DNA from 4 places in the Rhizobium sp. 268 genome. Region 4 is predicted to be linked to each of the others. Evidence: predicted binding sites of a transcription regulator. Region 4 holds the regulator's gene; each other region holds the start of a gene.
The links. Region 4 encodes LexA, which represses DNA repair genes until DNA is damaged. Its sites were predicted from a motif close to TGTTCNNNNTGTGTTCNG; they were not measured.

Region 1 (7,762 bases), on a different contig from region 4:
CGCGCTGTTCGGCGCGAGCGTGCTCGGCGTGCTCGGGATCTCGATCGGCGCCTTCCGCATCGCCGGCGGGCTGCTGCTCTTCTGGATCGCCTTCGAGATGGTGTTCGAGCGGCGGCAGGAGCGCAAGGAGAAGGCCACCGAAGCTGCCGTCACCAAGGATCATATCGAAAATATCGCCGTTTTTCCCCTCGCCTTGCCGCTGATCGCCGGCCCGGGCGCGATCTCGGCGACGATCCTGCTTGCCGGCACGCTGCCGACCTCCGTCGAAAAAGCCCAGTTCATCGCCGTCATCGCCGCCAATCTGCTGCTGACCTTCCTCATGCTGCTGATTGCCGAAAGGCTCGACCGCTTCCTCGGCGTCACCGGCCGGGCGATCCTGACGCGGCTCCTCGGCGTCATCCTCGCCGCCCTAGCGGTGCAATTCGTCGTCGACGGCGCAAAGGCGGCGCTCAATCTGATCAGCGCGACACCGCACTGAACGGCGCAAACCAAAGAAAAAAAGCATGACGCCATCAAAGGCATCATGCTCTCGGATAGTCTACAGAGCCGGGAAAGCGGTTGATCAGAACGGGATGTCGTCGTCGAGATCGCGCGAGAAATTACCGCCGCCACCGCCGCGGCTCGGTGATGAAGAGGGAGCCGGGGCGCCGTAGTCATCGCCATAATCATTGTTGCTGCTGCCTCGGCCGCCGCCGGAGCTTGCACCGCCGCCTTCGCCGCGGCCGTCGAGCATGGTCAGGGTCGAACCGAAGCCCTGCAGCACCACTTCCGTCGAGTAGCGGTCCTGGCCCTGCTGGTCCTGCCATTTGCGGGTCTGCAGCTGGCCTTCGATATAGAGCTTGGCGCCCTTCTTCACATATTGCTCGACGACCTTGCAAAGGCCTTCGTTGAAGACGACGACCGTGTGCCATTCGGTCTTCTCACGGCGCTCGCCGGAATTGCGGTCACGCCAGGTCTCCGAGGTCGCGATACGGAGATTGGCGATCGGCCGGCCATCCTGCGTGCGGCGGATTTCGGGGTCCGCACCGACGTTTCCAATCAGAATTACCTTGTTTACGCTACCAGCCATGCTTCTCACCCTGCCTGCCGCCCTGCCCGGCGGCGTTTCAATCGATCGGCGCACCTTAAACCATCACGGACCGCCGATGCGCATGGGCGGCATTTAATCCACATGTTTATCCATCAGAACGCCGCATGCATCCATCAGGAATTTTGTTCTTTATTTGTTCTAGTTTATCCTTATGATCCTGTCAACAGAATCGAAAACCTTCGGTGTTGCGGACATTCAGCCTCGACTCGCCGGTCGGCATCACTAAATAAGGGCTGTTATCCCAAAGGACCAAGCTGAGACGATGAGCGAACTGAAGACGATCTCCATCCGCGGCGCGCGCGAGCACAATCTCAAGGGCATCGATCTCGATCTGCCGCGCAACAAGCTGATCGTCATGACCGGGCTTTCGGGCTCCGGCAAGTCCTCGCTTGCCTTCGACACGATCTATGCCGAGGGCCAGCGCCGTTATGTCGAGAGCCTGTCGGCCTATGCCCGGCAGTTCCTCGAAATGATGCAGAAGCCCGACGTCGACCAGATCGACGGGCTGTCGCCGGCGATCTCGATCGAGCAGAAGACCACCTCGCGCAACCCGCGCTCGACGGTCGGCACCGTCACCGAGATTTACGACTATATGCGCCTTCTCTTTGCCCGCGTCGGCGTTCCCTATTCGCCGGCGACCGGCCTGCCGATCGAGAGCCAGACCGTCAGCCAGATGGTCGACCGCATCCTCGATTTCGGTGAGGGCACCCGTCTTTATATTCTTGCGCCGCTCGTGCGCGGGCGCAAGGGCGAATACAAGAAGGAACTGGCGGAGCTGATGAAGAAGGGCTTCCAGCGCGTCAAGGTCGACGGGCAGTTCTACGAGATCGCTGAGGCGCCGGTACTCGACAAGAAATATAAGCACGACATCGACGTGGTGGTCGACCGTATCGTCGTGCGTTCGGATGTCTCCGCCCGCCTGGCCGACAGCCTGGAGACCTGCCTGAAGCTCGCTGACGGGCTGGCAGTTGCCGAATTTGCCGACAAGCCGCTGCCGCCGGAAGAGACCTCGGCCGGCGGCTCGGCCAACAAGTCGCTGAACGAGACGCATGAGCGCGTGCTGTTTTCGGAGAAATTTGCCTGCCCGGTTTCCGGCTTCACCATTCCCGAGATCGAGCCCAGGCTGTTCTCGTTCAACAATCCCTTCGGCGCCTGCCCGACCTGCGACGGCCTCGGCGCCCAGCAGAAGATCGATCCGGATCTGATCGTGCCCGAGCCCGAACGGACGCTGCGTGACGGCGCGATCGCCCCTTGGGCCAAGTCGACCTCACCCTATTACAACCAGACGCTGGAGGCGCTCGGCAAACATTACGGCTTCAAGCTCGGCACCCGCTGGAACGATCTTTCCGACGAGGCCAAAGACGTCATTCTCAACGGCACTGAGGACAAGATCGAATTCCATTATGCCGATGGCGCCCGCTCCTATACGACGCAGAAGAATTTCGAGGGCATCATCACCAATCTCGAGCGCCGCTGGAAGGAGACCGATTCCGCCTGGGCGCGCGAAGACATCGAGCGCTTCATGTCGGCGGCCCCCTGCCCGTCCTGCAACGGCTTCCGCCTGAAGCCAGAGGCCCTGGCGGTGAAGATCGACACGCTGCATATCGGCGAAGTGACCGGTATGTCGATCCGCGTCGCCCGCGACTGGTTCGAGACACTGCCGGCAAGCTTCAACGCCAAGCAGAACGAAATCGCCGTGCGCATCCTCAAGGAAATCCGCGACCGGCTGCGCTTCCTCAACGATGTTGGCCTGGAATATCTGAGCCTGTCGCGCAATTCCGGCACGCTGTCGGGCGGCGAAAGCCAGCGTATCCGGTTGGCCTCGCAGATCGGCTCGGGGCTGACGGGTGTCCTCTACGTGCTCGACGAGCCGTCGATCGGCCTGCATCAGCGCGACAATGCCCGGCTGCTCGACACGCTGAAGCACCTGCGCGACATCGGCAACACCGTCATCGTCGTCGAACATGACGAGGACGCGATCATGACGGCCGACGACGTCGTCGATATCGGCCCGGCCGCCGGCATTCACGGCGGCCAGGTCATCGCCCACGGCACGCCGCAGGACATCATGGACAATCCGAAGTCGCTGACCGGCAAATATCTGTCCGGCGAACTCGGCGTTCCCGTACCCCACGAGCGCCGCAAGCAGAAAAAGGGCCGCGAGATCAAGGTAGTCGGGGCGCGCGGCAACAATCTGAAGAACGTCACGGCGGCAATCCCGCTCGGGGTGTTCACGGCAGTGACCGGGGTTTCCGGCGGCGGCAAATCCACCTTCCTGATCGAGACGCTCTATAAATCGGCAGCACGCCGCGTCATGGGCGCACGCGAAAACCCCGCCGACCACGACCGCATCGACGGCTTCGAGCATATCGACAAGGTGATCGATATCGATCAGTCGCCGATCGGCCGCACGCCGCGCTCGAACCCGGCGACCTATACCGGCGCCTTCACGCCGATCCGCGACTGGTTCGCCGGCCTGCCGGAAGCAAAAGCACGCGGCTACCAGCCGGGCCGCTTCTCCTTCAACGTCAAGGGCGGACGCTGCGAGGCCTGCCAGGGCGACGGCGTCATCAAGATCGAAATGCACTTCCTGCCCGATGTCTACGTCACCTGCGACGTCTGCCACGGAAAACGATACAATCGCGAGACGCTCGACGTCACTTTCAAGCAGAAGTCGATCGCCGACGTGCTCGACATGACGGTAGAGGAAGGCGTCGATTTCTTCGCGGCGGTGCCGGCAGTGCGCGACAAGCTGCAGGCGCTGAAGGATGTCGGTCTCGGTTACATCAAGGTCGGCCAGCAGGCGAACACGCTTTCCGGCGGCGAGGCGCAACGCGTCAAGCTCGCTAAGGAATTGTCGAAGCGCTCGACGGGACGCACGCTCTACATTCTAGACGAACCGACGACCGGCCTGCATTTCCACGACGTCGCCAAGCTGCTCGAAATGCTGCACGAACTGGTCAACCAGGGCAATTCTGTTGTGGTAATCGAGCACAATCTCGAGGTGATCAAGACGGCCGACTGGGTGCTCGATTTCGGCCCCGAAGGCGGCGATGGCGGCGGCGAGATCGTGGCGTTCGGCACGCCGGAGGCGATCGTCAAGGAGAAGCGCTCCTATACCGGACAGTTCCTCAAGGAATTGCTGGAGCGGCGGCCGGCGAAGAAGGCGGTTGCGGCGGAATGACGATGAGGCCGGCGTCGCCCGATGATCTGGAAAGGGTCGCGACGCTGACGGCGGCCGCCTATCGGCCGTATACCGAGCTCTTCGGCGCTCCGCCGATCCCGGTGACGGAAGACTATACGCCGCGAATCGAACGCGGCGAGGTCTGGCTGCGCGAGGTCGGCGGCGAAACGGCCGGCCTGGTGGTCGTCGAGCGGCATTCGGATCACCTCTTGCTGTTCAGCATCGCGGTGTCACCGGCCTTTCAGGGTGGCGGGCATGGGTTGGCGATACTCCATTGGCTAGAAGCCAAAGCGCGCGAATGGGCGCAGCCGCAGATCCGGCTTTATACGAATGCGCTCATGGAGCGGAATATCGCGCTTTATAGCGCCTTCGGGTTTCAGGAAACGGGTCGCCGGCCGAACCCTTCTCGGCCAGGATGGACCCTCGTTGACATGGCGAAACAGATCAACGCAGCCTGAGCGGCTGCGAATGGGGAGGACGACATGACGAAATCCGGCACTATCCGCACCGGCATCGGCGGCTGGACCTTCGAGCCCTGGCGCGGGCATTTCTTTCCCGATGACCTGAAACAGAAGGACGAGTTGAACTATGCCAGCCGCCAGCTGAATGTCATCGAGGTCAACGGCACCTATTACAGCACCCAGAAGCCGGCGGTCTTTGCCAAATGGGCAGCCGACGTGCCCGACGGTTTCATCTTTTCACTGAAGGCGACCCGGTTCGTCACCAATCGGCGAGTGCTGGCCGAAGCCGGTGAATCGATGCAACGCTTCCTGTCATCCGGAATCAGCGAGCTTGGCGATCATCTCGGACCGCTGCTCTGGCAGTTCGCGCCGACGAAGAAATTCGATCCGGACGATTTCGAGGCCTTCCTGAAGCTGCTGCCGGAAAAGCAGGATGGGCTGGCGCTTCGCCACGTGGTCGAGGTACGCCATGATTCCTTCAAGGTGCCGGAGTTCGTGGCGCTGCTTGCCAAATACGGCGTGGCGCCTGTCTGCGCCGAACATTTCGAATATCCGATGATCGCCGACGTCACGGCCGATTTCGTCTATGCCAGGCTGCAGAAAGGATCGGACGATATTGCAACCTGCTACCCCGACAAGGACCTGAAGGCCTGGGCGGACCGGCTCGAGACCTGGGCCGAAGGCAAGGTTCCTGACGATCTGCCGCTGATCGACGGGGATCGCAAGGTCAAGGCCGAGCCGCGCGACGTTTTCGCCTTCATGATCCATGAGGGCAAGGTCAATGCGCCGCATGGAGCGATGGCCCTGCAGAAACTGCTGGCGAAGTAAGCCAGCTCGGAGCTCGGAGTGGCTATGCGCCGATTGGGCTAAAGTGGCAAGACGTGAGCCGCGAGGTCTTCCGCCGTCAGCCCCTTGCCGGCACGGTGGGCGGCCTCTCCATGCAGCCAGACGCCGGCGGCCGCGGCCTCGAAGGCCGGCAGGCCCTGGGCGAGCAATCCGCCGATGATGCCGGCGAGCACGTCGCCGGAGCCGGCGGTGGCAAGCCAGGCAGGTGCATTGGTATTGATCAGCGCGCGGCCGTCCGGCGCGGCGATGACGGTATCGGCGCCTTTATAGACGATCGCGGCGTTGGCGCGGCGGGCTGCGGCTAAGGCCTTGTCCACCTTCCCCAGCGCATCGTCGCCGCCGATATCGGGAAAGAGCCGCGAAAATTCGCCCTCATGCGGCGTCAGCACCAGGCGCGGCTCACCGCCGAAAAGTTCGAAAAGCTGTTGCGGATCATCCTTGAACGAGGAGATGCCGTCGGCATCAAGCACCAGCCGGCGTTCGGCGAGCGCCGAGACGAAGGCGCGCGCCCTGGCGCCGATGCCGAAACCAGGGCCGAGAACGAAGGTCTGCAGCCGCTTGTCGGTGAGCCAGTCTTCGAGATCGGCCGCATCATCGATCGCATGCAGCATGACGGCGGTGAGATGCGCAGCATTGGCGGCTATCGCCGCATGAGGGGCCGCGATCGTCACCAAGCCGGCCCCCGCCTTCAGGCCCGAGATCGCCGACATGCGCGCGGCGCCCGTCTTATCGGCCTCGCCTGAGAAGACGACCAGATGGCCGCGCTGGTATTTGTGGGTTTCCAGCTGCTCGGTGGGCAGCACACCCTTCCAGGCATCCGGCCTGTTCTCGGCGATGACGCCGCTCGCCTCGGCCCTAATGATGCGGGCGGGAATGCCGATGTCGAAGACCTCCAACTCACCGCACAGCTCCCTGCCCGGCATCAGCAGATGGCCGGGTTTGCGAGTCATGAAGGTGATGGTGTTGCTGGCCCGGAAGGCGGCTCCCAGCACCCGGCCGGTACGGCCGTCCAGGCCGGAGGGCAGGTCGATGGCAAGCACGGGGAGACCGGCCTCGGCAATCCGCTCGATCACAGTGCGGGCATCGGCCGGCACCTCTCGGCTAAGCCCCGCACCGAACAGGCCGTCTATAACGACGTCGCCGCTTTTGGGACTATAGAGGTGGAGCGGTTCGCCCCGCAACGCGCATCCGGCTTTCGCGCGGGCCGCATCGCCCTTCAGCCTGGAGGGATCACCAAGATGGAAGAGCGCCATTGGAGCCCCGCCCTCCTGCAGATGTCGTGCGGCGACATAGGCGTCGCCACCATTGTTGCCCGGCCCGCAGAGCACGACGAAGCGCAAGGCTCCGGGATGAAGGCGCAGGGCTGCAGCCGCAACCGCCGCACCTGCCCTTTCCATCAGGCCAAAAGAATCGATACCGGATGCGGCTGCAGCGGTGTCGACGGCGGCCATCTCGGCAGGAGTGAGAAGAAGGTCGGACAGTTGGTGGCTCATCGGCCTATTCAATCGAAAAACGCCTAAAAAACAACCGCCTGAAATGATAAAGAAAAGAACCAATTTTGTGCATTTGCCTATCTTTTCATCTTGCACGGACGCACTTGCAGGACTCCTTAAACATGAGTTTTTTCGGATTTTCGATATGATTTTGATCGAAGGGTGGAGTTTCGCGACTGTTTTGTCACCAAATCGACATCAGACTCTCGGCAAATGCGGCGGTTTCGGCAAAATCCGTGGATTTTTTTAACAAGACGGATTTCAAACTGGCACGATATCTGCATCATATCCGGCGAGCGGGAAAATTCCTGCCATAACGGGAGAAGCGGAGAGACATTTTCTCATGAAAAAGATCGAAGCGATCATTAAGCCTTTCAAGCTGGACGAAGTGAAGGAAGCTCTTCAGGAAGTCGGCCTGCAAGGTATCACGGTCACGGAAGCCAAGGGCTTCGGCCGTCAGAAGGGTCACACGGAACTTTACCGCGGAGCAGAATACGTCGTCGATTTCCTGCCGAAGGTGAAAGTCGAAGTGGTGCTGGCCGATGAGAACGCGGAAGCCGTCATCGACGCGATCCGCAAGGCGGCGCAGACAGGCCGCATCGGCGACGGAAAAATCTTCGTCTCCAACGTCGAAGAGGTTATCCGTATCCGCACCGGCGAGACCGGCATCGACGCCATCTGACCCACT
Region 2 (7,762 bases), on a different contig from region 4:
GAACACTGTGCTGTTGCTGGAAGATCTGGGAATGGAAACGATCCAGGCGTCTTCCGCCGAGGAAGCACTCGCAATCCTTGGCTCTGGACAGCTTCCCGATGTGGTGGTCACGGATCATGCAATGCCGAAGATGACGGGCGCGCGCCTTTGTGAGGAGATCCGCGTGCGGTTTCCCACGCTCCCAGTCGTTCTAGCGACAGGCTATGCCGAGTTGCCTGAGGGCTCTGGCGAGATTGGCGAGGTTGTTAGGCTGTCAAAACCGTTCAGCCAGAAGCAGTTGTCGCGGGCGCTGGCAGAGGCCTGTCAGGGCAGACGCTGTTTTTGATCGATATCAGGGCGGGCGGGCGGATCGTTGCGATGCTGCGACTTGGCTTGAAGCGCAAGCGTCGCGCGACTTATCTGGAAGCGAGTATGTCGACGCTACTCTTGTCAGACGCTCCACTCCTCCCAAGGGGCATCTCAGGGAATAGCGGCACTCCTCTTCCCAATCGCTGTTCGGTTATTTTCGAAAAGCTTGCCGCACGTACTCCCGCGGCAGGCTTTGTTCGCGTTGCCTTTCGCCCTTGACCGGAGTCGAAGCAAATCCATACTTGTACCCAGTCCGCGTTGGCTTCGATTGGATCCGAGGCATAAAACGGTGTTACGTGAACTAATCAGAGAATGGCAATGTGGCTTCGCTTGCCCAAGGACCGCCGAGATATCTCCATAGATCGAGGCCCGCAATCGTGATGTCGCAGGGATGGAAATTGCCGGCGAGTTCGCGGTGAAGCTTGTTCGCTTCGGCGACAGAGACTTTGTTCTGGATCGTGATGTGCGGCCGCCAAGTCTGCATGTCCTGCGACCCCAACCAGTGGAGGAAATCCCTGCGTAGGGCATCCCGGATCGAGCTCAGCTCAGTGCTTTCAATTGTGAATGCCACGCCGGATACAAGATTACGGACGCCGCTAACCGGGCCGAAATCGCGCGCGTCTCCTTCGCAACAAATTGAAGGCTTTCGACGATCCTCCCAACATATTCGCCCGGCAGCCGGTGGAACATCGTCATATGAGCCCGCAGGAAATTCCGATCTTGGGGAAAATGTTTTTGACGTAGCAGATCAAAGGGAATGAGATCATGCTCCGCAATTCGGGCTGTCAGGATCATGGGATGGCGTGTCTTCAAGTCGGCGGTCCGGGCTCATCAAGTAAAGTCAAATCAGTCACAAAAGCGTCTGCTGGGCGGGAACCGACATTGTCGGTGCTTTCGTTTCTCCCCGCCGCAGAAGCTCCATCTCGGCGCTGAAGCGAATGTCCGCGTCGCGGTCCCTTGTGAAGGCAGTGAGTGTCTCCATAGATAGGCGATCCCAGCTTTTGCCGCGATCAGGACCAGCCGGAACCCGCGGTAACAAGCCCGGCTCAGAACTCCAAAAGAGGAGCTCATCCAACGAAGCGGCATTTAGCTCGTCACGCAGATGATGGGCCGTGACATAGGCGTCGGGCATGGCTCGATGGGCGGGAAGACCGATCTCATGGATCAGACCTTCGGGCCTGCGCTGATAACGCAGCATCTGGTTGGAAAACCTTGGAAGCTCCGGCCAGACACGCAAAGCGCATTTCCATGTGCAGATCCAGGGCGTAACACCGGCCAGTCTTGGCGTGCAGTATCGCTGCTCGAAGGCGGCACGGTGTGCGGCAAGCGCCGCGATCGGGTGCGGTGGCCGCAAGATGCTGGGCGCTACCTCTTTCCAGAACGGTGCGCTTCCGACTTCATAATCCTGGATATGATGGATCGCCATGGTGTCGGCCGAAATCGGCCGGCCCGGATTCACGAGTGCCGAGCCACGCTCCTCCGAAACTTCCCACCGCCCATCTTCGTCCTGAACGACGTCCTGCCACCCGATCTCACAGACATCGCTCGGCCCGTTGCCGGCGGTTTCAAGGTCGATAACGCGAATACAGGATGGCAACATTCGGCTTTCAATGCTTGATTTGCTCCAGGTCCTTCTGCTCAGAAACTGAGGCCGAGTTGCGGTTGTTCCCCCTTTTCTGAATCTTTGTCATTGGTCAGCGACGACAGCGTCACACCAAGAAGCCGGACTGGTCGCTTGAACGGATAGACACCGGCCAGAAGGACATTGGCCGCGCCGAGGATGTCCTCAACACCTGCAAAGGGGATAGCAGTTGTTTTGCTCCGGGTGGCCTGGGTGAAGTCGGAGTACTTTATTTTCACGGTTACCGTCTTGCCGCTGAACCCCTTGGCTTCGCAGTAGGACCAAACCTTTTCCGCAAGCGGCTCGAGCTCCTGTGTCGCCACATCAAGGTCGTCGATGTCGACGGCAAATGTATCTTCCGCGCCGACCGATTTACGCACCCGGTCGGGCCGGACCTGCCGCTCATCGATGCCCCGAGCAATACCATAGAAGTACGGGCCCGACTTTCCGAAATGCTCGACTAGGAACTGCAGGGACTTTGCCTTCAAATCCACACCGGTCTCGATACCGAGCCGGTGCATCTTCTCCGCCGTAGCCGGGCCGACGCCATGAAATTTCTTGACCGCAAGTTGCTCGACGAACGCCGGGCCGTTCTTCGGCGTGATGACCGCTTGGCCGTTCGGCTTGTTGAGGTCGGACGCCATCTTGGCAAGGAACTTGTTGTACGAGATGCCGGCCGAAGCATTCAGCCCAGTCACAGCCTTGATCCTGGCACGGATTTCCCGCGCGATCTCGGTGGCAACCGACATGCCCTTGAGGTTTTCGGTGACGTCGAGATAAGCCTCGTCGAGCGACAGCGGTTCAATGAACGGCGTATACTCTGCAAAAATCTCGCGGATCTGCTGCGAGACCGCGCGATAGACTTCGAACCTGGGCTTCACGAAGATCAGATCCGGGCACTTCCGCGCCGCCGTGATCGACGGCATTGCCGAGCGAACGCCGAACTCTCGCGCCTCGTAGCTTGCTGCTGCAACGACGCCGCGGGCAGCCGCTCCGCCGACAGCGAGTGGCTTGCCACGAAGCTCCGGATTGTCGCGCTGCTCGACCGATGCGTAGAAGGCATCCATGTCGACATGGATGATTTTCCTGATGGTTGAGATGGTGGTGAGATCCATGGCGATTGAGCGTCACTGGCGAAAACGAAACAGGAACATATCATCTTCCGACATGGCATCCAAGTGCTGGCCATGTTCGGAGGACCTCCAGAGGGAAACTCCACGCTTCTTCAGGCGTTTGATCACGAATTAGATTAGATAGGAGATTGACCCATGGCCGACGACAGCACCACGACCATCACAGCCGTTTTCAAAACACGAGAGGCTGCCGATCTCGCGGTAGAACATCTCGTCCAGCAGCACGGTATTGCTCGACCGGACATCTTTATCCAGTCGACCTCGGCTAAGAATACCGCTGGCTCTGCTCCATCAGGCGGCGATGTCTCTCACGATGGTGGTGCGCGCGGCGATGCTCCGCTGGAGGGCGAGATCGAAGTTTCAGCCGATATCAATTCCAGCATGATCCCTGCGGTCCAGCAGACATTCGGGGACGTCGGCGCAATCCGGGTCTCCGGACGCTGATCCCGGAGATCCCCGATGGCCGACGCGCTCTCCACCTACCGTTCTCAACGTGATTTCCAAAAAACCAAAGGAGCCGAGCGGCGACGGCGGAGCCGGCCGAATATCAGAAAAATCGCGATGGCGGCAGCTGACGCTGAATGAGCTGCGGGAGCGAGACGGCAGGCAAGGTCTCTGAAACGCGCAAGCGCAGAAATCAAGAAGGTGTCGAGGGAAGGCAGGACTGGCAGAGGTAGATCCCGACTTGCGAGGGCCATTCTTTAAGTCTCGCAACAACACGGATGGAGGAATGACATGTACATCGATGGCGCATGCCAATGCGGAAAGATCGCCTATGAAGCCGAGGTGGATCCGCAGGACGTCGCGATCTGCCACTGCACCGACTGCCAGAGATTGACTGGCACCGCGTACAGGGCAACCGTCAGCACACAACGCGGCCAGTTCCAGATCACGTCCGGTGAGCCCAAGCTTTATGTTAAGACCGCCGACAATGGTCGTCGGCGGCTGCAGTTCTTCTGTGCCGATTGCGGATCGCCCGTCTACACGACTGGAGAGCAGGAAGATGCCGAGCAGGTTGGGATCAGACTGGGAACGGTGAACCAGCGTAAGGATCTGAAGCCCCGCTCGCAGATCTGGTGTTCGTCGGCGTTGGCATGGGCCCTGGATATTACTAAACTTCCAGGTCGACCGGGCGATTGAGCGTCCCCTTAGAAGACGTAAGTGAACCGATTTTCGACGTGCGCATCTTTGTCGAGAAATTCGCGATCGGATACTTTCTTCTGCGGGATCCGCGAGGAATGCCTTTCACCTGAGGTGCACGCGGAACTTCCTGACTCCGCGATCGTTTTCCGCTGACCAAAATCATTAGGAGGATTGCAAATGGCAACGACGTCCCAAGGCAGAGCGCAGGATCGCGCCAAGGTCGCAGCCGGACAAGATCATGAAGTCCGTTACGAAGCGAAGAAGGAAGGTGTTTCCAAGGACACGGTCAAGAAAGCCGTGAAGAGCGCAGGGAATTCTCGCAAGAAGGTCGAAGCGGAAATCGGCCGCCGGTAGGCCGTGAAGCTCGCCACCTATAACGTCAACGGCGTAAACGGCCGGCTTGAAGTCCATGGTTGGATGAGGCCGAGTCGGACGTCGTCTGTCTGCAGGACTGACGTGCGCGGGTGGGACACACCATCGGCCATGCCCCCGTCTGGATAAGGTTGCAGGACGAGCAGCTGAATTAGCGGAAGGCGAAGTGAACGAAGCCGGCCGGAAGGCCAGTGATTACAGTAGAGTGTCTTCCACCGGTTCGCCAGACTTCGACACGATCGAAGATCCATAGGGCTCACGCGCCAGAATGATCAGCGCATCATTCGGTAGCGGGCAGGCTAGATCCTTGGCCTCATCCCAGGGCGCCCGCATCCACGTGTCGGTCTCTTCCTTCGACAGCAACAGCACCGGCATGGCGTTCTCATGGATCGGCTTCACGAGATCGTTGGGATCCGTAGTCAGGAAGCCGTAGAGGTCATCGGTCTTCAGTCCGTCCCGAACCTTCCGCACGCTTTTCCATCGCGGCACATGGATGCCAGCGAAGAACATCAACGACTTTGCTTCATCGCGGGCAAACCAGGCATTGGGCACATTGCCTCCCTCCTGTTTGCTCCCGGGGTCCGGCTCGGCGAAGCTGGTGACAGGAACAAGGCATCGATGCTCCACACCGAACCATCGCGTCCAGTGCGGGAAATTGAGCTTGCGCACATTGGTCGTGCCGCGGTCGGCCTCCATGCGGACCAGCTCCTCAAGATCGAAAGCCTTGCCCTTGACCGCCAGTTTCTCGGCCCTGGCTTTGGCCGCCTTCTCAAGGGCGAAGCGCGGCGAGGGCAGTCCCCAGCGCGCATGGACCAGTTGCTTCTTTCCCTCAGTGGTATTGCGGATGATCGGCCCCATCTGGTCGGGGTTCATCTGGTAGGCCGGCATCAGGTTGATCAGGCTTTCGGCGTCCTGGGCCCATTTGGCGACCCAGTCCCTGTCTTCCATGCGATAAAGGTTGCACATGCTAGATATGTTCTCCGCCAAGCTCGAATGGACGACAATCTAGCTCACGGCGCCAATTTCGCTAGTCGAGCCGGAAGACGTCGGCATTGTCCTGGCGTTCGCGCAAACCCTTGTATGACGGGTGGCGAAGTTTGCCGTCTGTCGTCCATGCGCGAAACTCGATCTCGGCAATCAACGTCGGTTCGACCCAGACGATACCGGCACTTCCGGAATAGGGCAGGGGTGGCTGCTTTCGCTTCCAGCGCAGCGTGTCCATCATCTTTCGCAATCTGATGACCTCGGCTTGCCTGAAGCCCGTGCCGACACTCCCGACGTGGACGAGATCGGCTCCGCGATAGGCAGCAAGCGCCAACGAGCCGAAGCCGGCAGGCGAGGCAGATGACATCTCATAGCCGACGATGAAGAAAGCCTCGCTCTGGACGCATTTGATCTTAACCCAATCCCCGGTCCGGCCCGAGCGATAGGGACGATCGAGGTGTTTGCCGACGATGCCTTCCAGGCCGAGGCGGCAGACATGCTCCAGCAGGACGGCTGGTTCGGTGTCGAATGTTTCCGACAACCTGATTGCGCCCCTTTTCCGTTCAACGTGTTATCGAGGAGATGTCGGCGCGATCGGTATTCGACACCGCGCAGATCGTGCCCGTCGAAATAGCTTAAATCGAAGGCGAAGAAGATGGCGTCGGAGGCCCGGTTGCCGGCTTGTTTGCCGGATGCGCCCAACGATTGCTGCAGCAGCCCGAAATCCGGCCGGCCCTCTTCATTAAGCACGACCGCCTCGCCATCGATGATCATCGTCGCCGGTCCGAGCGCTCGGGCGGCCTCTACGATCGCCGGAAAGCGGTGCGTCCAGTCATGGCCGCCGCGGGTGAGAATCCTTATCCCTTGAGGCTCGATGTGAACAGCGAGGCGATAGCCATCCCATTTCAGCTCCCAGCTCCACTCGTTTCCCTTTGGGGGACGGGACTTCAGTTGCGCCAGCGCAGGTTCGACGCGGTCTGGCATGGGATCGAACAGGAGCTGTGGTTGGGCTGGATTTCGCTTCCTGCGGGGCCGGGAACGGATCGGGGCCTGGGCGTCACGAAGGAGGGGTTTTGGTCTAGGAGGCTTCGTCATGCCGACAGTTCAGCAGAAAAATCTTAAGGCTACTGTGACGATGTCGACTTGTCCTCGCAATTCACAAAGGGATTAGCGCTCGCAACCGCTCGGAAAAAACCTTCAGCCGCTACCCACCTGATTCTCCTGAGTATTCTTCTGGTTCCTAATGTTCAGGATAATATTCCCATCCTCCGGTTGCTTGACTCTTCAAGTCGTCGGGAACAGATAGAGAACATCCGCATTTGGATCGACATGATGTTGGCCGCCAATACGACCTTGAAGGGAGCCGTGAACGATGACTGCTGCCCGCGAACGGGTGATTTCCGATCTGCGCGAGCGCATCGCTTCGCTTGAGGGCGTGTCAGGCAGAAAGGCTGGCTGTCTTTCCTTCGGTGTGCCGGAAATCGATGCGGTCCTGCCGGGAGGTGGTCTGGCCTATGGCGCCTTGCACGAATTTGCCGGTGGCGGGGCGGGTACCGTCGATGGTGCGGCGGCAGCCCTGTGTGCGGCGGGGATAGCAGCGCGGACGAAAGGCCCGATCGTCTGGTGCCTGACCCGTCCGGATCTCTTCTTTCCGGCACTCGCTCAGGTCGGCCTCCATGCCGATAGGGTAATCTTTGTCGAGTCGGACAAGGAGGAAGACGTCCTGGCCAACATGGAGGAAGGATTGTCCTTCGGCGGCCTCGGCGCCGTGGTCGGCGAACTTGTCCGATTGCCAATGGTCGGCTCGCGCCGGCTGCAGCTGGCGGCCGAGCGAACCGGGACCATGGCGCTCGCGGTCCGACGATGGCGGCGACAGACTGAGGCCAATGATTTTGGCCAGCCGACGGCTTCAACCACGCGATGGCGGGTGAGCGTGATGCCATCGGAAGAGCTGCCGGTACCCGGTGTGGGAAGGGCTCAATGGTTTCTGGAATTGATGCGCGTGAAAGCGGGTGAGTGTGCTGAGTTTCTCGTGAGGGCGTGCGATGACAAGGGTCGTCTCGATCTATCTTCCGGATCTGCCGACGGATCGTATTCGTCGCGCCGATCCGTCTATTCCGCCTGAACAGCCAATCGCCGTGATCGCCAGGAGCGGCTCGAA
Region 3 (7,762 bases), on a different contig from region 4:
GCTTGTCGCCACGCACCTCGACGATATGGTCGACGGCGGATTCGCCGACGCCCTTGAGGGCGGCCAGCGCGTAATAGATGCGGTTGTCACCGGTCTGGAAATGGCGGAAGGACGTCTGCACCGAGGGTGCGATCACCTCGATGCCTAGCCGCTTGGCATCCTGGCGGAAGTCATTGACCTTTTCCGTGTTGGACATGTCGAGCGTCATCGAGGCGGCGAGGAATTCGACCGGATAATGCGCCTTCATATAGGCCGTCTGGTAGGAGACGATCGCGTAAGCAGCGGCATGCGACTTGTTGAAGCCGTAATTGGCGAACTTCGCCAGCAGTTCGAAGATATTGTCGGCTTGCGGCTTCGACACGCCGTTCTTGACGGCGCCGACGACGAAGCGTTCGCGCTGCTGGTCCATCTCGGCCTTGATCTTCTTGCCCATGGCGCGGCGCAGAAGATCGGCCTCTCCGAGCGAGTAACCGGACAGGACCTGGGCGATCTGCATCACCTGTTCCTGATAGACGATGACCCCTTGGGTTTCCTTGAGCAGGTGGTCGATCATCGGATGGATCGATTCCAGCTCTTCGTCACCGTGCTTGCGGGCATTGTAGGTCGGGATGTTCTCCATCGGACCCGGGCGATAGAGCGCCACCAGCGCGATGATGTCCTCGATGCAGTCCGGCTTCATGCCGATCAGCGCCTTGCGCATGCCGGCACTTTCCACCTGGAACACGCCGACCGTCTCGCCGCGCGACAGCATCTCGTAGGTCGGTTTGTCGTCGAGAGGAATGGCCGCGAGATCGACCTTGATGCCGCGCTTGGCGACGAAATCGACGGCGACCTTCAACACCGTCAGCGTCTTCAGGCCGAGGAAGTCGAATTTGACGAGGCCGGCCTGCTCCACCCACTTCATATTGAACTGGGTGACCGGCATGTCCGAGCGCGGATCGCGATACATCGGCACCAGCTTGGACAGCGGGCGGTCGCCGATGACGATGCCGGCGGCATGGGTCGAGGCATGGCGGTATAGCCCCTCGATCTTCTGGGCGATGTCGAGCAGGCGGGCGACGACCGGCTCCTTCGCCGCCTCCTCCTGCAGCTTCGGCTCCTCCTCGATCGCCTTGGAGAGCGGCGTCGGATTGGCCGGGTTGTTCGGCACCAGTTTGCAGATCTTGTCGACCTGGCCGTAGGGCATCTCCAGCACGCGGCCGACGTCACGAAGGGCGGCGCGCGCCTGCAGCGAACCGAAGGTGATGATCTGCGCCACCTGCTCGCGGCCATACTTGGCCTGGACGTAGCGGATCACCTCTTCGCGGCGGTCCTGGCAGAAGTCGATGTCGAAGTCCGGCATCGAGACGCGTTCCGGATTGAGGAAGCGTTCGAAGAGCAGCGAAAACCGCAGCGGATCGACGTCGGTGATCGTCAAAGCGTAGGCAACCAGGGAACCCGCGCCCGAACCGCGGCCGGGACCGACCGGAATGTCGTGCTGCTTGGCCCATTTGATGAAGTCGGCAACGATCAGGAAGTAACCGGGAAAACGCATGCGCTCGATGACGCTGAGTTCGAAATCCAGCCGCTCGCGATAATCCTTTTCCTCGTAGCCCGGTGACATGCCGAGCGTCGAAAGCCGCATATCCAGCCCTTCCACAGCCTGGCGGCGCAGTTCGCTCGCCTCGGCGCGTTCAGCCTCCTCGGCGTCGTCAGTCGCGCCGGTGAAGCGCGGCAGGATCGGCTTTCGCGTCTTCAGCACGAAGGAGCAGCGCTTGGCGATCTCGATCGTGTTTTCCAGTGCTTCCGGCAGATCGGCGAAGAGCTTGGCCATCTCGGCCCGGCTCTTCAGATAATGGTCCGGGGTCAGGCGAAAGCGGCTGTCGTCGGAGACGATGGCATTGTGGGCGACCGCCATCAGCGCATCATGGGCGTCGTAATCGTCGCGTGTCGGAAAGAAGGCCTCGTTGGTCGCAACCAGCGGCAGGTCATTGCTATAGGCGAGGCCGATGATCTTTTGTTCGTGACGTTTGTCGTAAGTGCCGTGCCGCTGCAATTCGACGTAGAGCCTGTCGCCGAAGAGACGTTTCAGCACAAGCAGCCGGGCCTCCCCCTGCGCGGGATGGCCTTCCTTGATCGCCGCGTCGACAGGCCCGGTCAGGGCGCCGGTCAGGGCGATCAGCCCTTCCGTGCCGGCCTCCTCCAGCCAGGAGGCACGGATATGGATAGCCTGGTTGCTTTCACCGCCGAGATAGGCGCGGCTGACGAGATCGACCAGTCGTTCGTAACCGGCATCCGTGGCGGCGAGAAGAACGATCGACGGCAGCTTGACCAGCGCCTGCTGGCCGCCGCGCTTTTCCGTTTCCAGCCCGTCTTCCATGTCGATCGAGACCTGGCAGCCGATGATCGGCTGCAGGCCGTCGTCCATCGCCTTCTGGGAGAATTCCAGCGCGATGAACAGATTGTTGGTATCGGTGATGGCGATCGCCGGCTGGCTGTCGCCGGTTGCCTTGTAGAGGATCTTCTTCAGCGGCAAGGCGCCTTCGAGAAGCGAATAGGCGGAGTGGACCCTCAGGTGGATGAAGCCCGGCGTGCCGCCGATCGCCTCACCCGTAGAACCCTTTGCCGTATCCGCCATGTCATGCCTTCCCAATCACCCGAATGAGTCGGACGCATTGTCGGCATAGAGGGCGATGATGTCCAGAACAAGTCCCGCTTGCGGACCGCATGATGGCCATGCGGTCCCCTGAAAACTTTAGATCGCCATGACGATGAGCGAGAAGCTGGCGACGAACATTGCGATGGAGGTGAATGCTGCGATATCACGGATCATGTCAGTCATTTGGCTCTCCTTTACTCGTTATGTTTTCAATTTGTTCGATTTATGTTCCATTGTCAACAGGAATCTTTTCCTTCTTTCTTGCGTTTTAAAATCCAGGACGCGAATCGCGAATCGATGAGAGTGCCAAGCGATACGATGGGCTGCGCCTGTTCTCTCGCGATCGGTGACGGATCGGACAGGCTACTCAAACGGCAGTGCGCCTCTCGCAGCGACCCGCCTTGCTTGCCGTTTTTGTTCTGTTTCTGTTCTTTACATGCCGCAGCATATTTGCCAGCATCCGGCCGAGAGGAGAACGGGATATGCTCGACATTGCAATGCTCAATGAATTCGTCGTGGAGGCCAAGGCTGCGACCTATGTCGGCGGCGGTGTGCCGCGCGTGCCCTGCCGGCCGGGTGCCCACGATATCGGCTATGAGTGCGGCGACTGGCGCTATCTCGACAGCTACTTTGGCGGCACCGATTTCGCGGGACAGGAGGTTGTCTGGTTTGCCGGGGAGCCTGTCTGGGTGATGAATTATTTCGGCTGGATCGTTGTCCCTGAGCTCATCGACGGCGCTGCCGCCGGCGCGGTGATCAAGGCGGCACTTTCAGCCATGTATCAGCAGGGGCGCTTTCTCGGCGGAATGGAATTCGATCATGCGTTCGGCCGCTACATCGATCACAGCGAAGGGAACTGCGAGCGGTTCAGCGGCAATGAATGCATCATGGTCGATGACCGGAAAGCCTATATGCTCGATTATCGCGGCGGGCTAGTCATCCCCTGACCTCAGTTTCAGAAATCGACGATCTTGCCATCCGAGATGGTCACACGCCGATCCATGCGGCGGGCGAGTTCGTGATTGTGGGTGGCGATGAGGGCCGCGAGGCCGGACTGGCGCACCAGCGCCTCCAGCGCATCGAAGACGTAGCTTGCCGTTTCCGGGTCGAGATTGCCGGTCGGCTCATCGGCAAGCAGCAGGGTCGGCGCATTGGCGACGGCCCGGGCGATCGCCACGCGCTGTTGCTCGCCGCCGGAGAGTTCGCCAGGGCGATGGGCGCCGCGGTGGCCGATGCGCATGTAATCGAGAAGCTGGCCGGCCCGCTCTCCGGCTTCCTTCCAGGACAGCCCGGCGATTAGCTGAGGCATCATGATGTTCTCAAGTGCGGAAAATTCCGGCAGCAGGTGGTGGAACTGGTAGACGAAGCCGATTTCGCTGCGGCGGATCGCGGTGCGTTTCTCATCGCTCAGGCCGTCACAGGCATGGCCGCTGATGTTGACTTCACCGCCGTCCGGATGCTCCAACAGGCCGGCGATATGCAGCAGGGTCGATTTGCCGGTGCCGGAGGGAGCGACGAGAGCGACGATCTCGCCCTTCGACATCGAAAAATCCGCGCCCTTCAGGATCGGCAGCAGCGTATCGCCCTGCCCGTAATGGCGCTCGACGCCGGTAAGCTTGAGAACGACGTTGCGTTTCATAAAGGCGGCATTCCTTATTCGTAGCGCAGGGCCTGCACCGGATCGAGCCTGGACGCGCGCCAGGCCGGAAAGATGGTCGCGATGAAGGAGAGCGTCAGCGCCATGATGACGATCGAGATCGTTTCGCTGAGCTGCATCTCGGCCGGCAGCTGACTGAGGAAATAGACCTGCGGATTGAAGATCACCGTGCCTGAAATCCAGGAGAAGAACTGACGGATGGATTCGATGTTGACGCAGACGAGAACGCCGAGCAGCACGCCGGCAACAGTGCCGACGATCCCGATCGCCGCCCCGGTCATGAAGAAGATGCGCATGATCGCGCCGGCGCTGGCGCCCATGGTGCGCAGAATGGCGATATCGCTGCTCTTGTCCTTCACCAGCATGATCAGGCCGGAGATGATGTTCAGAGCCGCGACAAGCACGATCAGCGTCAGGATCATGAACATGACGTTGCGCTCGACCTGCAGCGCCGAAAAGAAGGTCTGGTTGCGCTGGCGCCAGTCGGTGAGGTTGATCTGGCGGCCGGCCGCTTCCTCCACCTTGGGCCGCAGAGTGTCGATATCGTCGGGGTGATCGACGAAAAGCTCTATCGACTGCACCAGACCCTCGGCATTGAAATAAAGCTGCGCTTCCTCGAGCGGCATGAAGATGATCGAAGAATCATATTCCGACATGCCGATCTCGAAGAGGCCGGAGATCTTATAGGACTTAACGCGCGGGCTGACGCCCATCGGTGTAATGTCACCATCCGGCGAGGTCAGAGTGATGAGGTCGCCGACGCTCAGGCCGAGCTGGTTGGCCATGCCGGTGCCGATCAGCACGCCCTGGCCGGAGGCAAAACCGACCATGTCGCCGGATTTGATGTTCCCGGAGATCGTCTTGAGCTTGGTCAGGTCCTCGGCGCGGGCGCCGCGCACCAGCGCGCCGGTGCTACCACCGGCCTGGGCGGAGGCGAGCACCTGGCCTTCCACCAAAGGCAGCGCCATCTTCACTCCCGGTACGGCAGCGAGCCTGCTGGAAAGGTCGGCATAATCGGTGAAGGGGCCATCGGACGGCTGGACGATCATATGGCCGTTGATGCCGAGGATGCGCGAGACGAGCTCGGTGCGGAAGCCGTTCATGACGGCCATGACGATGATCAGCGTCGCAACACCGAGCATGATGCCGACGAAAGAAAAGCCGGCGATCACTGAGATAAAAGCTTCCTTGCGGCGGGCGCGCAGGTAGCGCCACGCCACGAGGCGTTCGAAAGTGGAAAATGGCTTGCCAGCCGGACCCAAGCCGGATTTCGAACTCCGGTCCACTGCTGCCTCTGCCATTTCGCCTCCGTTTCCTTAAGCCACGAACCTGTTGATCGCCGCTTCGATGGTCATCGTTTCGCGGGCGCCAGTCTTGCGGTCCTTCACTTCGACCTCGCCGTTGGCGACCGCGCGCGGGCCGGCGATGATCTGGACGGGTACGCCGATCAGGTCGGCGGTCGCGAATTTCGTGCCGGCCCGGTCGTCGGTATCATCGTAGAGCACATCCTTGCCGGCCTTGGTGAGCGCCGCATAGATCAGCTCGCAAGTATCGTCGCAGGCTTGATCGCCCGCCTTCATGTTGATCACCACGATATCGAAGGGCGCGACCGAGGCCGGCCAGATGATTCCGTTGTCGTCATGCGATGCTTCGATGATGGCGGGAACAAGGCGTGTCGGGCCGATACCGTAGGAACCCATGTGAACGAAGTGTTCCTTGCCGTCGGGGCCCTGCACTTTCGCGCCCATCGCCTCGGAATATTTCGTGCCGAAATAGAAGATGTGGCCGACCTCAATGCCGCGCGCCGACAGGCGCTCGCCTTCGGGGACGGCGTTGAAGGCCGCCTCGTCGTGCATTTCCGAAGTCGCCGCATAGAGCGAGGTCCACTTGTCGAAGATCGACTTCAGGCCCTCGACGCTGTCGAAATCAGTGCGGTCGTCGGGAATATCGAAGCCGACGAAATCCTTGTGGCAGAAGACCTCGGATTCGCCGGTATCGGCGAGGATGATGAATTCGTGGCTGAGATTGCCGCCGATCGGGCCGGTATCGGCGCGCATCGGAATGGCGCGCAGGCCGAGCCGATCGAAGGTTCTGAGATAGGCGGCGAACATCTTGTTATAGGAATGCTCCGCCCCTTCGCGCGTCAGATCGAAGGAATAGGCATCCTTCATCATGAATTCGCGCGAGCGCATCGTGCCGAAGCGCGGACGGATCTCGTCGCGAAACTTCAGCTGGATGTGATAGAGATTGAGCGGCAGGTCCTTATAAGATTTGACGGAGGAGCGGAAAATATCCGTCACCATCTCCTCATTGGTGGGACCATAGAGCATCGGCCGATCCTGGCGGTCCTTGATGCGCAGCATCTCCTTGCCATAGGCGTCGTAGCGGCCGCTTTCCTGCCAGAGTTCGGCCGATTGTAGGGTCGGCATGGACAACTCGATTGCGCCCGCCCGGTTCTGCTCGTCGCGAATAATGGCGTTGACCTTGTCGAGCACGCGTTTGCCGAGCGGCAGCCAGGAATAGATGCCCTGCGACTGCTGGCGGATCATGCCGGCGCGCAGCATCAGCCTATGGGAGACGATTTCCGCCTCCTTGGGGTTTTCCTTGAGGATGGGCATGAAATAGCGGGACAGACGCATGGCGGATTCCGAAGCAGTTGAGATCCCGCAGCAGGCGGAATCGAAAGACAATGGTTAATGTCGGGAGCGTTCATAGCCGCTTCGCGGCAGGAAGGAAACCCGCAACTGATGCCGGCAACCTCCCGCACGCGCATGTTCGGCCCCGCAAAATGACAGGGCATGAAAAAGCGCGTGTTTATAAGGACTTAAACGAAAATCTTGTCAACAGAAAAATTTTGCTAGAGTGTAGCAAAAATGCAAAAAAAGCTAATGACAAAGCCCAATGTTTGAGCTAGCTTTAGCTCACAAAACAGGCAGGAAGGATAAATTCTTGCCGAATTCGCGGTCAAGTCTTGGGAGGATCAGATCTTAGGCGCGCTCGTCGCTGCCCCGGCAACGGTTACAGATCACGCGATACTTAAAACAAGGCTTTTAGCCTTGTTTTTTTTTGGCTTTTCGGCTTCATCCGACCCCAAAAATCCAGCCAACTACCGTAAGGGAATGATGCTCATTCCGTAACGGCAGCTCTTTTGCCGCAACACCATGACGCTGGTATGACGAATGTCGCTTTTTAATGATATACATATGCCCAAAGTTTGGGCAAAAGTTTGATCTTAATAGAAGCTCGGCCCTAGTTGTGGAAGGGCATCGAAGCCCCAGCCGAAATAGGTGTCGCAGACATACCAGGTGCCGTAGACCAGAGCCGAGATCAGCGTCGTCAGCGAAAAGGTGAAGACGGCACGAAAGCGGCTCGGCGCGCTTGGAACGGTGCCGAGCACGACATCATTGTCCTCGGCCTGGGTGCGCAGACCGATCGGCAGGACAGCGAAAAGCGTCATCCACCAAATG
Region 4 (7,762 bases):
CGATCCAGCCGACGGTGCGGGCAAGCGCGAAGAGCACGGTGAACATGGTCGTGGGGAAGCCCAGCGCCTTCAGCGTGATGCCGGAATAGAAGTCGATGTTCGGATAGAGCTTCTTTTCGATGAAATATTCGTCGGTGAGCGCGATGCGCTCCAGCTCCATCGCCACCTCGAGCAACGGATCATCCTTGATGCCGAGTTCGCCGAGCACTTCATGCGTCGTCTTCTGCATGATCTTGGCACGCGGATCGTAGTTCTTGTAGACGCGGTGACCGAAGCCCATCAGGCGGAACGGATCGTTCTTGTCCTTGGCGCGGGCAATATATTCCGGAATGTGGTCGACCGAGCCGATCTCATTCAGCATGTTGAGCGCTGCTTCGTTGGCGCCGCCATGGGCCGGGCCCCAGAGGCAGGCGATGCCGGCCGCGATGCAGGCGAACGGGTTGGCGCCCGACGAGCCGGCGAGACGGACGGTCGAGGTCGAGGCGTTCTGTTCATGATCGGCATGCAGGATGAAGATGCGGTCCATGGCGCGGGCGAGCACCGGATTGACCACGTATTCTTCGCAAGGCACAGCAAAGCACATGCGCAGGAAGTTAGAGGCGTAGTCGAGATCGTTCTTCGGATAAACGAAAGGCTGGCCGATATGGTACTTGTAGGCCATCGCGGCAAGCGTCGGCATCTTGGCGATCATACGCAGGCTGGCGACCATGCGCTGGTGCGGATCGGTGATGTCGGTGGAGTCGTGATAGAAAGCCGACAGGGCGCCGACGCAGCCGCACATGACGGCCATCGGATGCGCATCGCGGCGGAAGCCGGTGAAGAAGCGGCTCATCTGCTCGTGCACCATGGTATGGTGCGTAACGCGATAATCGAAATCCTTCTTCTGCGCGGTGGTCGGCAGTTCACCGTAGAGAAGCAGGTAGCACACTTCGAGGAAGTCGCCATGCTCGGCCAGCTGCTCGATCGGATAGCCGCGGTGCAGCAGCACACCTTCGTCGCCGTCGATGTAGGTGATCTTGGATTCACAAGATGCGGTCGAGGTAAAACCCGGATCGTAAGTGAAGGAAGCGGTGTTCTTATAGAGAGCACCGATATCGATGACGCTCGGGCCGATCGTGCCGCTCTTGACGGCTAGGTCGACAGATTTGTCACCGATTTTTATTGTAGCGCTTTGATCCGTCATACTGATCCTCCGAAATGGCGGTGGCGCCATAAAAGCGCCATAGGGGTTAAGCGTCCTCACCGATAGCTATATGATCGCGAAGCTAATGCCAAGTTACCGTGACGGCATTTTGTGCATTGCGGCATCACCTTTTAGGCACTGCAGCGATGAGCTGCGCGCATACCGGAAGCCAATGATTCGACTGCTCTTTTGGCGGTGGCGATTTTCCCTCATATTTCAATCGATTATTCTTGCTCGTTTTGATTGAAGGTTGCATTCTGCCCGCAGGCGCGGGTGATCTTGGGCGGGGCATGGAGGAATTGACGACAGTCGAATTGCGGCCGGAAGCGGGCGCCGGCCTGGCCGATTCCCCAGGTTTTGCCGCGCCCGCGGTGGTGAAACGGTCGGCAAGGACCCAGTCCGCGATGCCGTTGCGCCACCGGCTGCCGGCCGCGGCCTCGCAATCGCTGCGTGCCGGAATCCGCATGCTGGGCGAGGAGGCCGACCATGGCCGACTGCTGCTGTTCTCGCCGGTCTTCCTCGGCGCCGGGGCGGCCTTCTGGTTTCTCGCGCCATGGGATTTTCCCCTCGTCGCGTCGCTTCTCTGCCTGGCGATGCCGGCGGTCGTGGTTCTCGTCGCCGGCCCCAGCCGGCCGGTGCTGCAGGCCAGCTTCCTGGCGTTGGCGCTTTTCGCCTGCGGCATGCTCTCAGCACAATTCGAGAGCTGGAGGGCTTCGACCGTGATCCTCGATTCATCCGTGACGACGACGGTGACCGGCCGTGTCGAACGGCGGGAAGGCGATGGACGTGGGCGTTGGCGCTACATCCTTGCCGTCACCGGCACGGAGGCGCCGGAGCTGAAGCGGCGGCCGGGGCGCATCACCGCGATCGTCCGCGGCGCCGATACGCCTTTCGAGATCGGTGACATCATCACCGGCAGGGCGCGGCTGACGCCTCCGGCAGGCCCAGCGCTGCCTGAACTCAACGATTTCTCCTTCAGTGCCTATTTCGACGGCATCGGTGCCAACGGCTTCTTCTATGGCGCTCCGGAGAGGGATTTGGGGGCGGGCCCGCAGGGTGCAATGTCGACGTCGGAAGCAATGCTCGAATGGCTTTACCGGCTGCGCAGCGGTATCGGCGATCGCATTCGATCGATCCTGCCCGGCGATACGGGCGCTTTTGCCGCTGCTCTGGTGACCGACGAGCGGCGCGCCATCTCGAATGCGACGACGGAGGCGCTGCGCCAGTCCGGCCTTGCTCATATCGTCGCGATCTCGGGCCTCAACATGGCGTTGTCGGCCGGCATCTTCTTCGTCGGCTTCCGGATGCTGCTCAGCCTCTTTCCAGGTGCTGCCCAGGCCTATCCGACCAAGAAGATCGCCGCAGCAGGCGCGCTCATCGCCGTCACCGCTTACTACCTGATCTCCGGCTTCGGGGTCTCGGCTGAACGCGCCTTTATCATGATGGCCATCATGCTGATTGCCGTCTTCTTCGATCGGCCGTCGATCAGCCTGCGCAATGTCGTGCTCTCGGCCCTCGTCATCATCGCCATTTCGCCCTCCGAAGTCCTGGGCCCGAGCTTCCAGATGTCCTTTGCCGCGACATTGGCGCTGGTATCGGGTTATCAGTTGTGGAAGGAGCGGCGCATTCGCGAAAACGCTTTGCTGAGGCTGCCGGTCTTCCGGCCGCTCGTTGCGGTCGCCGGTTTCTTCGGCGGCGTCTTCCTGACTTCGCTGATCGGCGGTTTTTCCACGGCGCTGTTTTCGATCGAACATTTTCATCGCCTGACCGCTTACGGCCTGCCGGCAAACCTCGCGACGATGCCGATCATCTCCTTCATCGTGATGCCGGCCGGGCTGCTGGCGATGTTGCTCATGCCGTTCGGTCTGGACGCTCCGCTCTGGAAGGTGGTCGGCTTCGGCCTTGATCTGGTGATCGCGGTCGCCAAGACAGTGTCCGGCTGGGGCGGCGATATCGGCGTCGGCCGCTTGCCCGCCTGGTATTTCGCCATCGCCGTGGCAGGCTTCCTGCTGCTGACGCTGCTCCGCACCCGGCTGCGCCATGCCGGCTCAGCAATCCTCGCCGTTTCGACCTTCATTCTGTTGATTCTGCCGGTTTCCCGGCCGCCGGATCTGGTGATTTCGGAGGATGGCGGTCTGGTCGCGCTCGTCGAGACCGCGGCAATGGCTTCCAATCGTGAAAACCCGCCGGATTTCATCTTCGACCAGTGGCAAAGAGCGCTGGTCCTGCCGACGCATCACCCGCCGAAGATGCTGGGTGGCCCCGCTATCCCGCCGGAGGGGGAAGACCGACGCGTCAGGCTTTCCCGCGAGCAACAGAATGAAGCAAGGACAGCGATGCGGGGGGCCGCCGCGGGCGGTGAAACAAACCGCTTCTCCTGCGTCAAAAAGGCCTGGTGCATATCAAGGCTTGGCAATGGCCGTGTGGTAAGCATCATCGACAATGCCGCTTATCTCGGCCCGGCCTGCGATGCAGCCGATATCGTCGTGACGCCGGTCCGCCTGCGTTTCAACAGCTGCCGCTCAGGCGCGACGCTCTTCACCGGTGAGACGCTGCGCAAGACCGGTTCCCTCGAGCTGCGCTTCGCAGATACCGGCCTGGAGGTCGCAACCGCATTCGAAACGCTGTCGCGGCCATGGATGCGCCAGCGCGCCTATGACTGGCGCAGCAACAGTTTTACCGAATCCGGCCTGTCCAGTGTCAGTGATAGCGGCGAATGAGGCCGACGAGCTTGCCCTGCACCTTGACGCGGTCGGGCCCAAAGATCCGGGTCTCGTAAGCCGGGTTGGCCGCCTCAAGCGCGATCGAGGCGCCCTTGCGGCGGAAGCGCTTCAGCGTCGCTTCCTCGTCATCGACGAGGGCAACGACGATGTCGCCGGGGCTTGCGGTGCTGCCGTTGCGGATGATCACCGTGTCGCCGTCGAAGATGCCGGCGTCGATCATCGAATCGCCCTTCACCTCCAGCGCATAATGTTCACCGGAGCCGAGCATGTCGGCGGGAACGACGATGTCGTGGGTATTGTTCTGGATTGCCGAGATCGGAACACCGGCAGCGATTCGGCCCATGACCGGCACCGAGACCGAGTTGCCGTTGTCGGCGACGGGTTTTACAGGCGCGGGGGCGGCGACCGGCTGGGGCTTGCCGAGGCTGCCCTCGATGACGCTCGGCGAAAAGCCGCGCCGGGGCTGGATGCTGGGACTATAGGCTTCGGGAAGCTTGATGACCTCGAGCGCCCTGGCGCGGTTCGGTAGGCGGCGAATGAAACCGCGTTCTTCGAGCGCTGTAATCAGGCGATGAATGCCGGATTTGGAGGCCAGATCCAGGGCATCCTTCATCTCGTCGAAAGATGGCGGAACGCCGGATTCCTTCATGCGCTCATGAATGAAAAGGAGAAGCTCCTGTTGTTTGCGCGTGAGCATCGGCGTGTGACCCCTGATTGAAACAAATCCAGAACAGACACTATATGTTCCATATGTGTTCTGCAAGTAGCTAAATTTCCGTAAAACTTGCCGCCAACTCTTTGAGATTTTTATTTTCATTCGCCGGATTGGCACACATGTCTTGCATTGGGGGTGGTGCTGTCGCACATCTCTTATCGTTTGAGGGAGGGATATGATGAACGAGCGTTCCGCCAAACCGCACCCGCTGGATCATGTCGTGCTGCCCGTCGTCAATATCGATCTGGCCCGCGAGCGGCTCGGCAAGCTCGGCTTCACGGTTGCCGCCGATGCCCGCCATCCCTTCGGAACGGAGAATGCCTGTGTCTTCTTCGCCGACAAGACCTATCTGGAGCCGCTCGGTATCGCCAGCGTCGAGGAGAGCGAGGCCTCGGCGCGGCAAGGGAATGTCTTCACCGCCCGCAACCGGGCCTTCCGCTTCCGTTGCGGCGATGAGGGGCTTTCGGCGGTGGTTTTCGGCACCGAGGATGCCGGCCACGATCATCGGCACTTCGCTGCCGGCGGATCGAGCGCCGGCGAGATGCTGGAGTTCAGCCGGCCAATGAAGATGCCGGACGGTTCCGAAAGCGTCGGCAGCTTCAAACTGGCCTTTGCAGCGGATCTGCGTGCGCCGGACTTCTTTCTCTTTACCTGCCAGCGCATCAATCCATTGCCCGCCGACCGCGGCGCGCTGGAGACACATGCCAATGGCGTGACCGGCATCGCCGAGATCGCGCTGTGCGCGCCTGATGCCGCCGCCTACGCCGGTTTCGTCAGCCTTGCCATGGCGCAGTCGGCGGTCGAGAAAACCGGTTTCGGCGTCAATATCGCGGCGCCGAATGCGAAAATCAGCCTGATGACGCCGGAGGGGCTGGAGGCCTATTTCGAGGTTGCCGTCTTATCCGCCGACCGCGGCCTGCGCGGCCGGGCCATCCTCTTCACCGTCGCCGATCTTGCCGTGACAGAAGCGCATTTGGCTGCTAACGGAGTGACCTACACGCGCAAGAACAATCGCATTCTGGTGAAGCCGGCGCCCGGGCAGGGCACGCTTTTCGCCTTCGAGGAAAGATGATGAGCACTGATACGAATTCGGAAGTCAGGATCGGCGAGGGCGCAGGCCAGGTCACCTTTTCCAATACCGGCCGCCTGTCGCTGATTGCCGGCCCCTGCCAGATGGAGAGCCGCGACCACGCTTTCATGGTTGCCGGCACGCTCAAGGAGCTCTGCGCCAAGCTCGGCATCGGCCTCGTCTACAAGAGCTCCTTCGACAAGGCGAACCGCACCTCGCTGTCGGCCGAGCGCGGCATCGGGCTTGAAAAAGGCATGCAGGTCTTCGCCGATCTCAAGAAGGAATTCGGCTTTCCGGTTCTCACCGACGTTCATACCGCCGAGCAATGCGCCGAAGTGGCAAGGGTGGTCGATGTCCTGCAGATCCCGGCCTTCCTCTGCCGTCAGACCGACCTTCTGATCGCCGCCGCCGAGACCGGCCGTGCCGTCAATGTCAAGAAGGGCCAGTTCCTCGCCCCCTGGGACATGAAGAACGTCCTGAAGAAGCTCAACGCCAGCGGCAATCCTAACGTGCTGCTCTGCGAACGCGGCGCCTCCTTCGGCTACAACACGCTGGTTTCCGACATGCGCTCGCTGCCTATCATGGCTTCGATGGGCGCGCCCGTTATCTTCGATGCGACCCATTCCGTGGCGCAGCCGGGCGGGCAGGGCGATTCCTCCGGCGGTCAGCGGGAATTCGTGGAAACGCTGGCGCGCGCAGCGGTGGCGACCGGCATTGCCGGCGTCTTCGTCGAAACCCACCAGGACCCCGACAACGCACCGTCCGACGGCCCGAACATGGTCTATTTGAAGGACATGCCGCGGCTTCTGGAAAAGCTGCTGGCCTTTGACGCTGTCGCCAAGGGCTGACAGTCAAAAGCCTGACATGTTCGTGCTATAGCGACGATCGGACATGCAGGTCGAGGGTGCCGCAATGTGCCATTGTAATTTGCACGCCTTCGATTATGACAGGCTTCGAACGATTGATCACCCACCGAGCAGGAAGAACCCATGACTGCAATCACCGATATCATCGCCCGCGAGATTCTCGATAGCCGTGGCAACCCCACCGTCGAAGTCGATGTCTATCTCGAAGACGGCAGCATGGGCCGCGCGGCCGTTCCCTCGGGCGCTTCGACCGGCGCCCATGAGGCGGTCGAGCTGCGCGACGGCGGCAAGCGCTACCTCGGCAAGGGCGTGCAGAAAGCGGTCGATGCGGCCAATACCGAGATCTTCGACGCGATCGGCGGCATCGATGCCGAAAACCAGATCCAGATCGACAACATCATGATCGAGCTCGACGGCACGCCGAACAAGTCGCGCCTCGGCGCCAACGCTATCCTCGGTGTGTCGCTGGCCGTCGCTAAGGCTGCTGCCCAAGCCTCCGGCCTGCCGCTCTATCGCTACGTCGGCGGCGCTTCCGCGAGCCTGCTTCCGGTGCCGATGATGAACATCATCAACGGCGGCGCCCATGCCGACAATCCGATCGATTTCCAGGAATTCATGATCCTGCCGGTCGGCGCCGATACGATCGCCGAAGCCGTGCGTATGGGTTCGGAAGTCTTCCACACGCTCCGCAAGGAACTGGCCGCCCAGGGCCACAACACCAATGTCGGCGATGAAGGCGGTTTCGCACCGGGCCTGAAGAGCGCTTCGGAAGCCCTCGACTTCATCGTCAAGTCGGTCGAGAAAGCCGGCTACAGGCCGGGTGAGGACATCTACCTCGGTCTCGATTGCGCCTCGACGGAGTTCTTCAAGGACGGCAAATACGTCCTCGAAGGTGAAGGCCGCACGCTCGAATCGGGCGCCATGGCCGAATATCTGGCCGAACTTGCCGCCAAGTACCCGATCATCTCGATCGAGGACGGCATGGCTGAAGACGACTGGGACGGCTGGAAGACGCTGACCGACCTCACAGGCAAGAAGACCCAGCTCGTCGGCGACGATCTCTTCGTCACCAACTCCGCCCGTCTTCGCGACGGCATCCGCATGGGTGTCGCCAACTCGATCCTCGTCAAGGTCAACCAGATCGGTTCGCTGACGGAAACGCTCGACGCCGTCAACACGGCGCATAAGGCTGCCTACACAGCCGTC

Region 1: uvrA (excinuclease ABC subunit UvrA) is a predicted target of LexA. The motif match lies at 1,214-1,231, and genes of this name have one in related genera.
Region 2: dinB (DNA polymerase IV) is a predicted target of LexA. The motif match lies at 3,105-3,122, and genes of this name have one in related genera.
Region 3: OS035_RS18035 (DUF5680 domain-containing protein) is a predicted target of LexA. The motif match lies at 2,854-2,871, and genes of this name have one in related genera.

The regions. Positions count from the first base shown of each region.
Region 1 is NZ_JAPPSO010000014.1:33,999-41,760, reverse strand. It holds gene OS035_RS25190 (MarC family protein) at 1-478, shown strand, start outside; gene OS035_RS25185 (single-stranded DNA-binding protein) at 563-1,069, opposite strand; gene uvrA (excinuclease ABC subunit UvrA) at 1,353-4,274, shown strand; gene OS035_RS25175 (GNAT family N-acetyltransferase) at 4,271-4,732, shown strand; gene OS035_RS25170 (DUF72 domain-containing protein) at 4,757-5,563, shown strand; gene OS035_RS25165 (NAD(P)H-hydrate dehydratase) at 5,602-7,074, opposite strand; gene OS035_RS25160 (P-II family nitrogen regulator) at 7,418-7,756, shown strand.
Region 2 is NZ_JAPPSO010000002.1:539,759-547,520, forward strand. It holds gene OS035_RS05965 (PAS domain-containing sensor histidine kinase) at 1-325, shown strand, start outside; gene OS035_RS05970 (2'-5' RNA ligase family protein) at 650-919, opposite strand; gene OS035_RS05975 (hypothetical protein) at 889-1,143, opposite strand; gene OS035_RS05980 (exonuclease domain-containing protein) at 1,199-1,948, opposite strand; gene dinB (DNA polymerase IV) at 1,987-3,084, opposite strand; gene OS035_RS05990 (hypothetical protein) at 3,238-3,546, shown strand; gene OS035_RS05995 (hypothetical protein) at 3,562-3,687, shown strand; gene OS035_RS06000 (GFA family protein) at 3,838-4,242, shown strand; gene OS035_RS06005 (DUF3606 domain-containing protein) at 4,423-4,599, shown strand; partial or broken gene OS035_RS33550 (exodeoxyribonuclease III) at 4,603-4,697, shown strand; gene OS035_RS06010 (SOS response-associated peptidase) at 4,813-5,583, opposite strand; partial or broken gene ligD (non-homologous end-joining DNA ligase) at 5,645-6,696, opposite strand; gene OS035_RS06020 (ImuA family protein) at 6,974-7,726, shown strand; gene OS035_RS06025 (Y-family DNA polymerase) at 7,647-7,762, shown strand, end outside.
Region 3 is NZ_JAPPSO010000008.1:306,659-314,420, reverse strand. It holds gene dnaE (DNA polymerase III subunit alpha) at 1-2,617, opposite strand, end outside; gene OS035_RS18035 (DUF5680 domain-containing protein) at 3,121-3,585, shown strand; gene OS035_RS18030 (ABC transporter ATP-binding protein) at 3,594-4,277, opposite strand; gene OS035_RS18025 (lipoprotein-releasing ABC transporter permease subunit) at 4,292-5,596, opposite strand; gene proS (proline--tRNA ligase) at 5,612-6,934, opposite strand; gene OS035_RS18015 (DUF1467 family protein) at 7,528-7,762, opposite strand, start outside.
Region 4 is NZ_JAPPSO010000009.1:224,030-231,791, forward strand. It holds gene gltA (citrate synthase) at 1-1,183, opposite strand, end outside; gene OS035_RS19345 (ComEC/Rec2 family competence protein) at 1,474-3,903, shown strand; gene lexA (transcriptional repressor LexA) at 3,884-4,603, opposite strand; gene OS035_RS19355 (VOC family protein) at 4,800-5,693, shown strand; gene kdsA (3-deoxy-8-phosphooctulonate synthase) at 5,693-6,538, shown strand; gene eno (phosphopyruvate hydratase) at 6,680-7,762, shown strand, end outside.